DNA from 2 places in the Margalitia sp. FSL K6-0131 genome. Region 1 is predicted to be linked to the other one. Evidence: riboswitches for the same ligand, from Rfam matches in the RefSeq annotation. Region 1 holds a riboswitch; the other holds the start of a gene.

What was found. A riboswitch is a leader RNA that binds a small molecule or an ion and turns the genes downstream of it on or off. The one in region 1 is predicted to bind cyclic di-GMP.
Region 2: another riboswitch for cyclic di-GMP. It lies ahead of NSQ59_RS10875 (anti-repressor SinI family protein); the one in region 1 lies ahead of NSQ59_RS20220 (hypothetical protein).

Annotation. Positions count from the first base shown of each region.
Region 1 covers NZ_JBBOZS010000001.1:4,133,277-4,140,598, forward strand. The annotation lists gene NSQ59_RS20210 (methyl-accepting chemotaxis protein) at 1-854, opposite strand, end outside; gene NSQ59_RS20215 (hypothetical protein) at 898-1,608, opposite strand; gene NSQ59_RS20220 (hypothetical protein) at 1,655-2,023, opposite strand; cyclic di-GMP riboswitch class I at 2,166-2,252, opposite strand; gene yiaA (inner membrane protein YiaA) at 2,508-2,978, opposite strand; gene NSQ59_RS20230 (vWA domain-containing protein) at 3,454-4,878, shown strand; gene NSQ59_RS20235 (5-methyltetrahydropteroyltriglutamate--homocysteine S-methyltransferase) at 5,358-6,461, opposite strand; gene NSQ59_RS20240 (cyclase family protein) at 6,513-7,265, opposite strand.
Region 2 covers NZ_JBBOZS010000001.1:2,238,776-2,246,533, forward strand. The annotation lists gene NSQ59_RS10840 (toxic anion resistance protein) at 1-686, opposite strand, end outside; gene NSQ59_RS10845 (5-bromo-4-chloroindolyl phosphate hydrolysis family protein) at 683-1,339, opposite strand; gene NSQ59_RS10850 (acetyl-CoA C-acetyltransferase) at 1,604-2,791, shown strand; gene NSQ59_RS10855 (CoA transferase subunit A) at 2,904-3,593, shown strand; gene NSQ59_RS10860 (CoA transferase subunit B) at 3,623-4,291, shown strand; gene NSQ59_RS10865 (YqkE family protein) at 4,374-4,631, shown strand; gene NSQ59_RS10870 (helix-turn-helix domain-containing protein) at 4,683-5,015, opposite strand; gene NSQ59_RS10875 (anti-repressor SinI family protein) at 5,165-5,308, opposite strand; cyclic di-GMP riboswitch class I at 5,335-5,418, opposite strand; gene NSQ59_RS10880 (aldo/keto reductase) at 5,922-6,833, opposite strand; gene mciZ (Z-ring formation inhibitor MciZ) at 6,902-7,030, opposite strand; gene NSQ59_RS10890 (NUDIX hydrolase) at 7,264-7,758, shown strand, end outside.

The DNA of each region.
Region 1 (7,322 bases):
ACCTCGACAATAGTCGAATTTGTTTCTTTAAATTCTTCTGTTCCCTGTTGCATGGACTCGACAACTATTTCCGTTTCTTCTTGTATATTCTTTACAATATTTGATACTTCAGAAGAAGACTGGCGTGATTGTTCGGCCAATTTTCGAACCTCATCCGCAACAACCGCAAATCCTTTACCATGTTCCCCCGCACGGGCAGCTTCTATTGCTGCATTCAATGCTAATAAATTAATTTGTTCTGAAATCCCTGTAATCACTTTTACAATAGTGCCGATTTCGTGAGATTTTTCTCCGAGTTTATTTATTGCATCAGATGTTGTATTTATCGTTTGATTAAATTGCTCCATCTTTTCTAAGGAATTCTTTAGCTTCTCGTTTCCATCTTGCGTCAATGCTAAGGTAGTATTCGATTGTTCTGAAATTTGATTGGATCTCACTGATAGATCTTCGATAGCCTGTGCCATTTCTTCCATAGATGCGGCGCTTTCTTCTGTGGCGACTAATTGTTTCTGTAAGCCTCTGCCTACCTCATCAATTGCCGCTCTTACAATATCGGCTTTCTCAGAAGCATATTCACCCGTTTCAGCGAGATTTTCTCCTATATCATTGACATTTTTTGAAAAGGAAAAAAACGTTTCCCTAACTCGGCTGAAAAACTCAATTAATTGATTAAATACAGTATGATCAGAACTTCTTTCATTCACTTTATTTATGATATTACCTGCTGCTACTTCTTTCATTCCATTTATTATCTCTTTATTAATTTGATGACGTTTTATTGAATAATACCGGTAAGCAAAATAGACTGATACCACCAATAAAATAACAATAATACCTAGCAAAATAGCTTCCATGATATATAAATCCCCTAACTCCTTTTAATTATTGATCATTATTTTAAAGCTCTTTTAATAGAATATATGTTCCATCCGCTACATTTTCAGGAATACCATTCAATTTACTATTTTCCTGATATTTATGAACAATATAATTTCCATCTAAATCTATATATTTTTGTATATTATGATATTTTTCCATTACACGTATAGACTTCGGATTTGTCGCTTCCGCTAAAATAGCCTTCAACCCTTGTGTTTTTGCTTTTGTAATCAAACTATTTCCTAATTGTTGAATAATTTCGTGCCGGTCATGTTCCGCAATTACTCCTAACATGAATAGGTGCAATAACTCTCCATCTCGGATTTCTTTTCCGTGTCGTTTTTGATAATCTTCCATGAAACGTTTATCCACATCTTCCAAAACATGCAGAATGACATTCATATCATAAAAAGAACCTTCAAATACATCTTCTCCGATAATCTCTGGTGCATTTGTATCTCCAGCAAGCACCCCAACAACATTATTGTTACCATCCAAAGCGACTGCGCAATATCCCTGCTCTACAGTAGAGTCTAAATAATCCTTGGTAAACTGATAGAAATCATCATAATCTAAATGTAATTGACCTACCATCGGTTCCTGAACCCATTTCCCAGCAACATCCACTCCAATAAATGTTCTAGCAAGACACTCTGCTGCTTTCTGAATTAAATCTGTTTGTTCCTTTGTAACAATTTCATAGGTATATAACGCTTGTGTTGTTTGCACTAGTTGATCTTCCTTTCAAATAATAGATGAAAAATTATCTTTCTATTTACATAGAGTAAGGTACTTTATCGACAAATGTACCTGCGAACACTATTCTTTCAAGTGCATTCCTAATTTGCACTTGAGCAATTTTAGAGGAAGGTTTTACTACAAGGATATCCTTAAAACCTAAGCTAGAATAAAATTTCATCGTTTGCTCCAACTGCGGTACAACCTTTGATGGGACAGGTGTTTGGTGAGTCGCATCGACAACAAACGTATATTCTTGTCTTGTTACTTTATTAATCGTATCCTGTAAATCTATCATATAACCTTCTACATCTTCCTCCCTCATTAATCCATGCACCTGTACATGAACTTCCTTCGCGCCTTCATTAATTGCCATTTTGTATTTCTTTTTATCTACGACTATCATCTTTTCATCTCCTTTTTCTCTATAGTCTGCTATACTTCTTTGTTAACCTTTGCACATTCTTTTCGAACGAGTGCAATAAAAAAAGCTATCCCAGATACAGATAAGGACAGCCAAATCATCGAATAATCGCATGTTTATTATTCTTGGCAACCCGACTATCATTATCCTAGAGGATATTAGACTCGTAGCTTTGCGTCCTTACCTTTCGATAAGTTTGCCTTTTTCAATTTTAGACAAAAAAGCAGTACTAAGCTCATGATGATATTGAACTATTACATTATAAATTATTTATAATTTTTTGTCGAACTAGAATTTTTTACTTTGTTTGCATATGATTAGGCAAATCCCAATGCATCGTTATATATAGGAAAAGAAGCATTCGACATAAAATGACGAATGCTTCTTTTTCATTAGAGATATCTTATTTTTTTATGGATGTGGCGCTTTCTCGTTAGTTTGATACGGCAGAACCGTCCCCGCGTGTTCAATCTCTTTCTCTTGCTCTCTGTGTATCTCTAATATTTTTTTGAACTGTTATGGCCGCAAATAAACTAAGGACAAATGCCATGCCATAAAAACCCTTTTCGCTTAAAACAATACTTCCCGCATTGTATAAACCGATGGCCATTAATAAAATGGATATCATAAGTGCAATCCAACTAATGCCATAATAAATATTGGTAACCGGTATACCCTCATCTTTATCTCTGACCGCTTTTTGTAAGGATACCGCTGAATAAAGTCCAAATATTAAAACCGCAAAGTAATACCCTTTTTCGTTCAATTCCATCGTTGCATTAAACAAACCGATAAGATAAGCAACAACACCTATTAACAGCGCTGCCCAAGAAGCACCTTTGAAAGCTGGAGTCGGTTCTCCCTCTTTTCTTTCCACTTTCACCTTTGGTTCATTTTGTTTTTCTTTATCCATTAAAATCTCATTATCAACAGACATCGAAAGTTTCTCCCCCCATATTCATTTCTCAGAAAAGTAGAACACCATCACCATAGCTCATGATCGTGTTCTGCCTACACCTATTATATAGAGTTTTTTCTAAATGGTATATATTTTCAGTCAATTCCTTTTTATTATTTTTATACTCGCAAATAAGGGAAAACACACTGCCAAGTCTTTTTGTTTCGTTACAACTTGTGTTCCTGAACACCCTGTCATCAAGAGTAAAGCAAAACAAACAATGACCGAAATCTGTTTGTACACATATTCGAGATTAGATTGGTCTGGGTTTCATCTGATTTATTTTATACGACTCAGGAAGTACTTTTTCACTAGTCTTATAGGTATAAAGTCGGAATTTTTAATTATAAGGAAAAAAGGTAAAAACTTTTCGCTATAATTGGAAGATATAGTATGTATTTACAATTTTGTTAGTGCAAAAATCACATTTTTTGCTTGAAGAGGAGTGGGGGAAATGAAAAAACTGTTAGGAATTTTTTTAACGGTTAATTTGCTACTTGTCGGCTGCAACGGAGAAAAAGTCGCCAATAAAGAAAACGATCATTCCAGAAAAACAAAAAAGGCGGAAGCGGTGCAAAAGAAAGAGAAGAATAATTGGCAATCAATACTAAACGATATCCAGCTGGATTCAACCAAAGAAGCTTTAAAGGATCAAAAAGCTGGAATATTAGTAAAAGATAATACGATGGAACAAGAAACAAAAGATGTCCCATTGTTCCCGACTGATATGGACAGCGAACTGAAGGGTAAGCTGACAGAACAATTAAAGTCATTAACGGAGGAAACGAAGAACCCGGAAAAGCTTGAAAAAGGATTACTCTATTTACTTGGGAGTCCCTATTATAAGGATGTCATTGAAAAAGCAGAAGCATTTAAACCTGACTTTAAAGAACCGGATTTGCCGGAACCGGAAAAAATGACTAAAACAGAAAATGGGAAAGCAAAAAGCTCAAAAGCAATCATATTACTGGATGCGAGCTCCAGTATGCTGCAGAAAGTTGGAGGCAAAATGAAGATGGCCATTGCCAAAGATGCGGTCAAACGTTTTGCGAAAACAATCGGGCAAACAAGTGATGTTTCTCTCATTGTATATGGACATGTCGGAAGTTCTGCTGATAAAGATATGAAAAAGTCGTGCAGCGCAATTGAAGAGAAATATACAATGGGAAAATACAACGAAAACACGTTTGTCAAAGCGGTAAACTCCTTTCAAGCGAAAGGGTGGACACCGCTTGCAGGAGCGATAAAGAAAGCGAAGGAAATGGCAAAAGACTATGAAGCCGATACGACGATTTATATCGTCAGTGACGGTGCGGAAACCTGCGGAGGCAATCCAGTAAAAGAAGCCGAAGCATTCGCATCTGTAAATAATGAGTATAAAGTAAACATCATCGGCTTTGATGTAGATTCCAAATCGGAAGATCAATTAAAGAAAGTGGCGGACGCGGGGAACGGCAAGTATTATTCCGCTAATAATCCGAACGATTTAAGTAAAACCATCGAAGAACAATGGCTTCCTTCCGCGCTCGATCTTGCTTATTCTTTTACGAAGGCACCTGATCCATGGGAAGTTTTAGCAGAGTATAAACGATTTGATTCACTAAGTGAACCGCTGAAAAATATGATATCGCGCGAAAATGACAGATATACGAAAGCAGTCCAGTTACTGGAAGAAAACCATTGGATCGATTCGGAGACATCTTCAACCCTGCGGAACTGGTTATCCGAAAGAAACGAACAATTACGAAATTTCGCTTCCCAATTAAGTCAAGAAAAATATAAAGAAATCGATGACAGAGCGAGTGAAATTAGTAAAAAGGTAAAAGAATGGACAGATAGAATGTGGAAGCTGAGAAAAGAAAGCGGGAAAGTATGGTAGTAAAGTAAGAAACGAACATGATTTGAACATTTTTACCCCGGCATGAAAATTATTCTGGGCCAATCGATATCAAAGCTGTATTCATGAAATCAGATTTTCTATTTCCACAAAGATTCCCTAGTCCACTATAAACTTTTCTATCGGTTTATGGTAAGATTAAATTCCTTGGCAGGGGCAACTAAAAAAGAGAGTTTGCATTTTATTGCGAACTCTCTTTTTTTCATGAGGAGCACTTGAACATTTTGTGTTAGGGCTTGAATAATTAAAAAATCAGATACTTTTCTACGATAAATAAAACTTAATATGAAAATTGGAAGAATGTGCATGCGATAGAAGGCAAGAATAATAAATAGACAATCGTTCATTTCAAATTCTGCCTATTTCATCTTTCCTAGAAAAAACACCCAAAACTGTTTATTTAACAACACTTTTGGGTGATTCACCGTTTTAAAACAACTTGGTTAAAAATTAGTTATTTCCTATCCCCATATTTCTTTAGAAATATCTACAATATATTTCAACTTCGCCCATTGTTCTTCTTCGGATAAAATATTCCCATGATGAGTAGAAGCAAAACCGCATTGAGGGCTGATACATAATTGCTCTAATGGTACGTATTTTGTTGCTTCCTTCACGCGTGCTTTAATGGTCTCCTTATCTTCTAATTTACCATGCTTCGATGTGAAGACACCCAGCACGACTTGGGGGCCCCCATTTGGAATGTATTCCAAAGGTTTGAAATCTCCCGAACGATCGTCATCATATTCCAGGAAAAATCCGTTGACTTTTTCTTTTGCAAATAAGGTTGGCGCGATTTTTGCATAACTGCCTTCAAAAGCCCATTTCGATCGGTAGTTACCACGGCAAAGATGAGTCGTTACAATTAGATCTTCCGGTTTATCCTCCAGTACTCCATTTGCAACACGTAAGGCTAATTCTATTAATTCTTCACGGGAATAACCGCTATCATGAAATGGAATTTCCGGTGCATTAAGACCTGCAATGTAGACATCATCTAGCTGAAGATAACGGCAGCCAGCATCATAAAAGGCTTTAATTGCCTCGCGGTACGCTTGAATAATATCATTTGCATATTCTTCAATGTTAGGATAAACATCCAGATTACGGATACCAGTGTTAAATAATTGATTAGGACTCGGAATCGTTTGCTTTGCAATGGCACGGTCTCCAACGATTTCTTTAAATTCAATAAAGTCTTTTACATGTGGGTGATGAGGGTTAAATGAGATTTTTCCAACCACACGAACATTGTATCGTTCTGTTTCCTCCCCCTTAAATTTAAAGCCATGCTCTGGAATGTAGCCCTCTACACCATTTAAATGCTCTAGAAAATCCGTATGCCAAAATCTTCGGCGGAATTCTCCATCTGTGACAGCTTGCAGTCCGACTTCGATTTGTTTATCAACAACTTTCTTAATCTCGTCTGTTTCAATTTCATGTAGTTCTTGTGCTGTAATATTCCCTTCTTGGAAATCCTTCCTGGCCTTATGAATTCTTGCTGGTCGTAATAAACTTCCCACATGGTCTGCTCTGAATGGAGCTTTTATTAATGTTTTTGTCATTTTAATCTCTCTCCCTTAGTATTTTTTAAATCTATCAAATGTATTAAGTATTTATGGCAAAATAGCAAAAGAACGAACTGGAAAACCAGTTGCTTTCTCAGGCTTTGGACTAATATTGAAAATTACAGCTCCTTTGGCTGGCAACTTATCTAGGTTCGTCAACAATTCCACTTGAAATGTATCTTGTTCAAGCACATAGTATTCACCAACGAGGGAACCATTTTTGCGAAAATCAAGGGCCGCATCTGTATCAAATGTTTCGTGTCCAACAGCTTTAATCTTTCTTTCTTCAAATAAAAATTTTAAGGCTTCTATTCCCCATCCCGGAGTGTGACTATTTCCCTCTTTATCTTTATTTTCAAATGCCTCCTTATTAGGCCAACGCTTCCCCCAATCAGTACGTAAAGCGACAAATGTACCTGCTTCGATTTTTCCATGTTCCGCTTCAAACTTTAAGACATCATCAACAGATAATATAAAGTCATTATCTTCTTCCGCTTCCCTCGATTTATCAATTACAATATGAGGCAATACGAGTTCCTTTAGCTCTAGATCCTCAAGGTAACGTTTGTTTCGAACGAAATGTATGGGGGCATCGATATGTGTTCCATACTGACCTGGAAAATGGAAACCTTGTGCAAAAAAGCCATCATCATGGGTAAAAAGTGTTGTAAACTCTGCATCGTCAAAAGCGGAAAAATGTGGGGAATTCGGGCCAAAAGTATGTGTGAGATCAACCCATTCTTTCCTTTGAAGTACCTCAAAGACTTTCAAAAGCTCATTATCTGTTTTTACTGTTGACATAAAATCACCTCATATATGAATGTAAATATTAAAAACCCCTCTTCTAGAAAACAGAAG
Region 2 (7,758 bases), 1.9 Mb from region 1:
ACATCCTGAAAGGCCATTTGGTCGCCGGTTTCTGCCGCTTTTTTCTTTAATTCTGGAATGGTTTTTGTGTATAATTCTTCAACTTTTAATTCACCTGCAGCAATATAAATGTTTAGGGCATGGAAATAATCTTTATTTTTTTCATATAGTTGTTCGAGCATATTGATATCGGATAAAAGTGTTTTTTTCGAAAGCTCCAATTTAACACTAATTCTATCGATTTGCGCACCAGTCTTTTGATACTTTGATAATACCTCTTGAACAGAACTGGAGATTTTTCCAAACATTCTCGAAAATAGCCCTTTCTTTTCAGGAGCTAATTCTTCGGGGTTAACCTGTTCCAATTTCTTCATTAAATCGCCTAATATTTCTCCAATTTCTCCAATATCCTTTTTTTGGACATGGTCAAGCATGGAATGGGAGAAATTTAGCAGCTTTGATTGAGCTTGGGTTCCGTACATAATAATTGCCTGATGATTTTTTGGATCAATTTGCTCAGCCAACTGTCTTGCTTTTTCACGGTTCTGTTCTGGTAAAACATCAATTAGCCTTTGCGGCTTTTCCGCCTGGGCTGTTGCAGGAGCATCATGAATTACAAGCTCCTTTTCTCCAAATGGATTGGTTAGTAAATCATCCAATCCTTCACTTATATCTTCTTGCCATAGGCTTTCCTTTGACTCACTCATTTTGTTGATCTCCTTTCGTCATCTAAAGAAGTGTCTATTGGTGGTTTTAAAGAATGCTTTGCTACATTCAGTTCAAACTCAAGATGATCAATGTCTTTCGATAACACTTCATATAAATCATTCTCTATCGTCCTTTTTAACTCCTTTAAAGTATTGCGGGTATCCTTTAAAGAAAAATATAATTCATTATTTTTTACCGGTTGTGCAGCTAAAAACGCGTATTTTTCAGATAATTCCACAATAGAATCTAAATGATAGAAAAAGAATTTTTCTGCTTGATAAAATCTTCTTGGTTCTCTTCTGATAATCGCGTAGATCCTTTTTACAAGACGGATAAGATCAAGCATTTGCTTAAATGCGCCAATGTTTCGCACGTTAAAGAATACCTTTTGCAAACGGTGAATTTTCTTCTTAGCTTCCTTAAGGTTTTGGACAATATAAGCAAATTCTTTTCGAGAAAGCTGATGTATTTTCAAAAATTTTCTTTTGGTGATCCATTTTATCACAATATATATGATTGCGCCTCCGAGTATTGCGGAACCGGATGAATATAAAAGGGTTTGCTCAAAACCAAAATAACTAATCAGCCATACGAGTGCCGCAACAGGTATTGCAACAAATATACGGGTAATGAAGGAAAAAAATGTTTTCATTATTAATCGACTCTCCAATCTAGAGCAGCTACAACTCAAATACGAATGATGAATAAAAAGGTTTCATTAACTTTTATTATAAAAAAAATCAGCTATGAAAGAAATACATCTCTAGTAGTATTGTACTATACATCTTAAGTACTCAAACGATAAGAATCAACTTCCTGCTTCAGCAGGAAAAATCAATTTTTTATCGAAAATAGACAAAGAAGAGAAAATGTTAGCGGTTTCAAGCTGACTTTTATATAAGAGGAGGACCAAAGGATGGAAAAACAAGAAGTTGTGATTGTGAGTGCAGTTAGAACGGCTATTGGAAGCTTCAATGGATCATTGAAAAATATACCAGCTCCAGAGCTTGGTGGAATCGTAATCAAACGTGCAATAGAACGAGCCGGGATACAAGGGGACCAAATTGATGAGGTTATTATGGGAAATGTTTTGCAGGCTGGGCTGGGACAAAATCCAGCGCGGCAAGCAGCTATAAAGGCTGGGGTTCCGGAAAGTGTTTCCTCAATGACGATTAATAAAGTTTGTGGATCGGGACTAAAGGCTGTTCATCTTGCCACACAAGCAATCTTAGCAGGAGATGCAGATATAATTGTTGCCGGTGGGATGGAAAACATGAGTCAGGCGCCATATCTATTAAAAGGTGCAAGGGACGGCTTTAAGATGGGAGATCAAAAGCTAGTTGATAGTATGATTCAAGACGGATTATGGTGTGCCTTTAATGATTATCATATGGGAATAACAGCAGAAAATCTTTGTGACCGCTATGAAATTTCCCGTGAGGAACAGGACCAATTCTCTGCGGAGAGTCAAAGCAAAGCTGCAAAAGCAATCGAAGAAGGCAAGTTCAAGGACGAGATTGTAGCTGTTGAAATTCCGCAAAGAAAAGGGGATGCCATCATTTTCGAAACAGATGAATATCCTAAAAAAGGCACAACGGTGGAGAAATTAAGTTCATTAAGACCTGCTTTTAGGAAAGATGGTTCGGTTACAGCAGGAAACGCGTCCGGAATAAATGACGGAGCGGCAGCATTAGTCATAATGTCTAGGAAAAAAGCAAATGAATTGGGGATTAAACCACTTGTAACGATAAAAGCAAATGCCAATGCCGGGGTGGATCCAAGTGTAATGGGGATTGGTCCTGTAACAGCGGTCAAGAAAGCGCTGGAAAAGGCAAATATGTCGTTAGAGGATATGGACCTTATAGAAGCAAATGAAGCATTTGCTGCACAATCCCTAGCAGTTGATAGGGAATTGAAGTTTAATAAAGAAATCTTGAATGTAAACGGCGGGGCGATTGCTCTTGGCCATCCGATTGGAGCAAGTGGGGCAAGAATCCTTGTCACCCTTATTCACGAAATGCAAAGAAGACAAGTGAAAAACGGATTAGCTACCCTTTGTATTGGCGGGGGGCAAGGGGTAGCCACGATTGTTGAATTAGCTTAAAAGCGGTTAATTACTGATTGGTACCTCGATTGCGTACACGTGAACGTTTACGCATAAGGCGGTTTGATCATCAATAATATATTTTTACGAAACCAGAGGGGAGAGAGAATAATTGAAGCAAGTATATACATCCTTCCAGGAAGCGGTAGCAGATATTCAAGACGGTGCGACAATAATGGTTGGCGGTTTCGGTCTTTGCGGAATTCCTGAAAATTTAATTCTTGCACTTGTCGAAAAAGGGGTAAAGGATTTAACGGTTATTTCTAATAACTGCGGGATAGATGATTGGGGATTAGGACCGCTTTTGCAAAATAAACAGATTAAGAAAATGATAGGGTCATATGTTGGGGAAAATAAAGAATTCGAACGCCAGGTGTTAGCTGGCGAATTAGAAGTGGAATTAACCCCGCAAGGCACCTTGGCAGAAAAAATACGAGCAGGAGGAGCGGGAATTCCTGCATTTTATACTCCCGCAGGTGTGGGAACACCAATTGCAGAAGGGAAAGAAACGAGGACGTTTAATGGGAAAGAATATGTTTTGGAGGAAGCATTAACGGCAGATTTTAGTTTAATTCGTGCTTGGAAAGGTGATAAAATGGGGAATTTAGTATACAACAAAACAGCTCGTAATTTTAACCCGATGATCGCGGCTGCAGGAAAGGTAACGATTGCAGAGGTAGAGGTGCTCTATGAAGTCGGGGAGCTGGATGCTAATTTTATTCATACTCCAAGCATTTATGTGCAAAGGATTATTCAAGGGGATCAAGAAAAACGTATTGAAAGAAGAACCATTAGAAAATAATTTGCACATTAAGGAAGGGAGAGAAGAATATGTCAGCTGATAAAGGTTCAATAAGGGAAAAGATTGCTAGAAGAGCGGAAAAGGAAATTAAAGATGGCCATTATGTAAATCTGGGAATTGGAATGCCAACATTAGTTGCCAATTACATTTCCGATAATAAACAAGTTGTTTTACAGTCGGAAAACGGCTTGCTTGGAATTGGCCCATATCCTAATGAGGAGGAGATTGATGCAGATTTAATCAATGCCGGAAAAGAAACGGTGACGGCAATTCCGGGTGCAGCTTATTTTGATAGTGCAGAATCGTTTGCGATGATTCGGGGCGGTCATATAAATATAGCAATTTTGGGCGGAATGGAAGTATCGGCCTCAGGTGATTTAGCTAATTGGATGATCCCGGGGAAAATGATCAAGGGCATGGGGGGAGCGATGGATTTAGTTCATGGTGCCCAAAAAATCATTGTTATTATGGACCATGTGAATAAAAATGGTGAGCCTAAAATTCTCAAAGAATGCAGTCTTCCTTTAACAGGGAAAGGCGTTGTTAACCGAATTATTACGGATAGAGCTGTTATCGATGTATCCAATAAAGGACTTATTTTAAGGGAAGTGGCAAAAGGATACACAGTGGAGGAAGTACTTGCTTCGACGGAGCCAACTGTAATGGTAGCTGAAGATGTAAGACTAGAAGCTTATTAGTCACTGTAGTAAAATGATGGGAGTGTAGGTTACATGATACCTATTCTTTTTCTTCATTTTTAAACTTAAGGGAGAAATCAAAATGGCAAAAACAAAAAAACAGCAAAAGTATCAACCTAAAAAGGAAAAGCAGGATGAAAAGCTTACATTGAAGGATTCTTTAAATCAAGATATATTATTAAAATTAAAACAAGCACAGCATGATTTAGTGCAGAAGGAAGAAAATGAAAAGCTTCAAGAGGAAGAAAGAAAGAGAGAAGAAAGAAGAAGAAAGGAAAAGAATAAATCCTTTGAAGAATTATTAAATGAAAATCCAATGGACTGGAAGAAATTTAAATAGGGTTTGGAAAAAGGAAAAATAAAAAGCGTTCAAATCATCATAACGAACGCTTTATTTATTATTCCTTTTCCATTTATTAAATTCGAGAAATTCTCGAAACTCATTTTTAGAGACACCAGAATTCATCGCTTCACGTACTAACAGTTCCCATTCAGAGTCAAGTTCTGCGTGGTCAAATCCTTCTTCCCCCTCATCATGGAGTAATGCATTTACAGATACTCCTAAAACAGCTGATACTTTTTCCAGAAACTGAACAGAAGGATTTGATTGAATATTACGTTCAATGGAACTTAGATAAGATTTTGCGACACCTGCTCTTTCGGCAAGCTCTGATAATGATAGTTGCCTTTGTAATCGGAAATTTTTTATGCGTTGTCCAATCATAAGTATGTCACCTTCCTTCGATTCATTATAACATATAACGAAATTCGGGTTCCATATTTAGAACGGATTTGCAAAAAAATTATAATAATTGCAATAAATATTTTAAGATGTGAATAATAGTATGTATAGTAGAATGTTAGGAAAATTTTTTACATTACATCTAATCCAGAGGTTTTTTTATGAAAGAAGTCTTTTATTTCTTGAACAGAAATTCCCATATCGAGTGCTGCTAAAATTAAATCAATCCATTCCTGATCCAGTGTTTGTGTACTTGCCATTAATTTTTTCTCCATTTTTACCTCCTAAAATACCATGTATTTCAGGTAGCCCAGCCGTCATCGTATTAAACCTTAGACCTGTGACTTTGCGTCCTTATTTTTCAATAAGTTTGCCTTTTTCTGATAATAATTCATTCTTATTATCTACTACTTTTTGTCTACATTTTTGAGTATAACGAAAATGATTTAGCCATACTCGAAAATTATGTCGATGTCGAATAATTGAAATAATGCCACAAAATGAATAAAACGAGAAATGAATTATCATACTATTTAAATGATTTTGTCGTTATATGGTAAAAAAAGTTTTTATGACATCGCAACTTTTTATTTCTTCTAAAATATAATTTGAAAAAACGAATACTTATTTGTAAAAAAAGAAAAGAATTTGTTGAAAACTTTTTGAATAGTTACCCCCAAAAATCATAAAAGTGGAAATGCCTTGTTCATATTGAAATGGAAGTGCAAATTTTACCTGTAGGGGCATTGACTGAGGTAAAGGAAACACTGCAAAGTATTTTAGGAGCTGATGTTAACTTATCGTTGAGAGGAGACCCGGAGATTCACTTATCGATTGGCATTATGCTAGACAACCAAAAGAAAGGTCCGGCAATCCAGACCTTTTCTTTTATCGATGTTCCTTATAGATATTTTCCTTTGTTAACGTAAGAAGAATCTTTCGTTCATCCTCGTTTAAAGAATCAGACCTAGTGGCTTGTGCATTTATGCGAACTTGTTTGACTGAACTCGCTCCAGCAATTATAGAAGCTACAGTATCATTCGCTAAATTAAACTGAAGGGCTAATTCCGTCATGGATCTATTCTCAGAAACCAATTTATTTTGAATACTAGAAAGTAAGTCGTGAAGCTCCTGATGGGAATATTCCAAATAGCCTTTTTCAGATAGCTTGCTAGTCCATTTCTCGCTTAATAATCCTTTAGCAAGCGGTCCTCTTGTCACAACACTTACTGAGTGTTCTTTAATAAATGGAAAAATTTCCTCAGGTCGTCTATCCAGAAGACTATATTGCATCATAATGCTAATAATGGAGGATTTCTCAATATATTCACGAATCACGTTAGGACGAATAGAGGAAATTCCATAATACCGAATAATTCCTTCCGATTTTAATTCTTCAAAGGCTTCAATTGTATCCTCGATATTATCCTCGATCGTTCCCCCATGCAATTGATATAAATCAATATAATCTGTTTGTAATCTTTTAAGACTCTCCTTTACAGCTTCCTTTATATATTTTTTAGAAGGATCCCAGCTCCACCCGGAATGATTCTTGTTCCAGCGGTTTCCTACTTTTGTGGCAATAATGACTTGGTCACGGACATCCTTTAATGCCTTCCCGACAATCTCCTCATTTGCTCCAACATCATATAGGTCCGCCGTATCAAAATAATTAATACCTTCCTCTAATGCAGCGTATATAATTTCTTGTGCATGTTTTTCATCTGTTCCAAGAGACATGCATCCTAATCCAAGTGCAGAAACGTATAAATCTGAGTTTCCTAGTCTATTTTTTTTCATGACAGGTTTCCTTTCACTTTGTTTCCTACTATTGTAGCGAAAAACAGTTTACTTTAACAAAATATTTGCTAACGATTGATTAACTTTACCCAATCAAGCACATAGTAATACTGTTTTCTATATGATTTTAATTGCTCTCTTATTTCCCATGCCTTGCCGCTCATTGTAATTCCTTTCGAATGTACAAATATTTTCACGGGTATGTCACCTTCTTTTTAGCGGGCTTCCTATTAGCCTCCGCTTTTTAAAATTTGTTAAGCTATAATAGTGTTTAGTTATACGCATACACATGTGCGGGTTTTACTAGGGAACATTAACGGTAGGGAACATGTACACATAAGACGATAAGACGTCAACACTATTATTTAACAGAGCCGTTTGTTAAAATGTATGAATAGTAGTCTATGGAATAGAACAAGGAGAGTTTATGATGCATAAATTTGAAGAGAAAACAATCAGGTCAGAGAAAATTTTTGAGGGCAGGGTTGTCCGTCTGCAAATAGATGAAGTAGAACTGCCAAATGGTAAAACGGCAAAGAGGGAAATTATTAAACATCCAGGGGCAGTTGCCATATTAGCTATTACTCCAGATGATAAAATTATTTTGGTGGATCAATATCGAAAACCAATGGATAGGGCATTAGTTGAAATTCCTGCAGGTAAATTAGAACCAGGAGAAAAGCCAGATGTAACGGCTATAAGGGAGCTAGAAGAGGAAACTGGCTACTCATGTGAAAAACTAGAACTTATTTGTTCATTCTATACATCACCAGGCTTCGCTGATGAACTTATTCATTTATACTTAGCAAAAGGCTTGCAGAAAGTAGAAAATCCAAAAAGTGCTGATGAAGACGAATTTGTGGAATTATTAGAGGTTACACTGGAAGAAGCACTTCAATTAATTCAGGAAAAGAAAATCTATGAT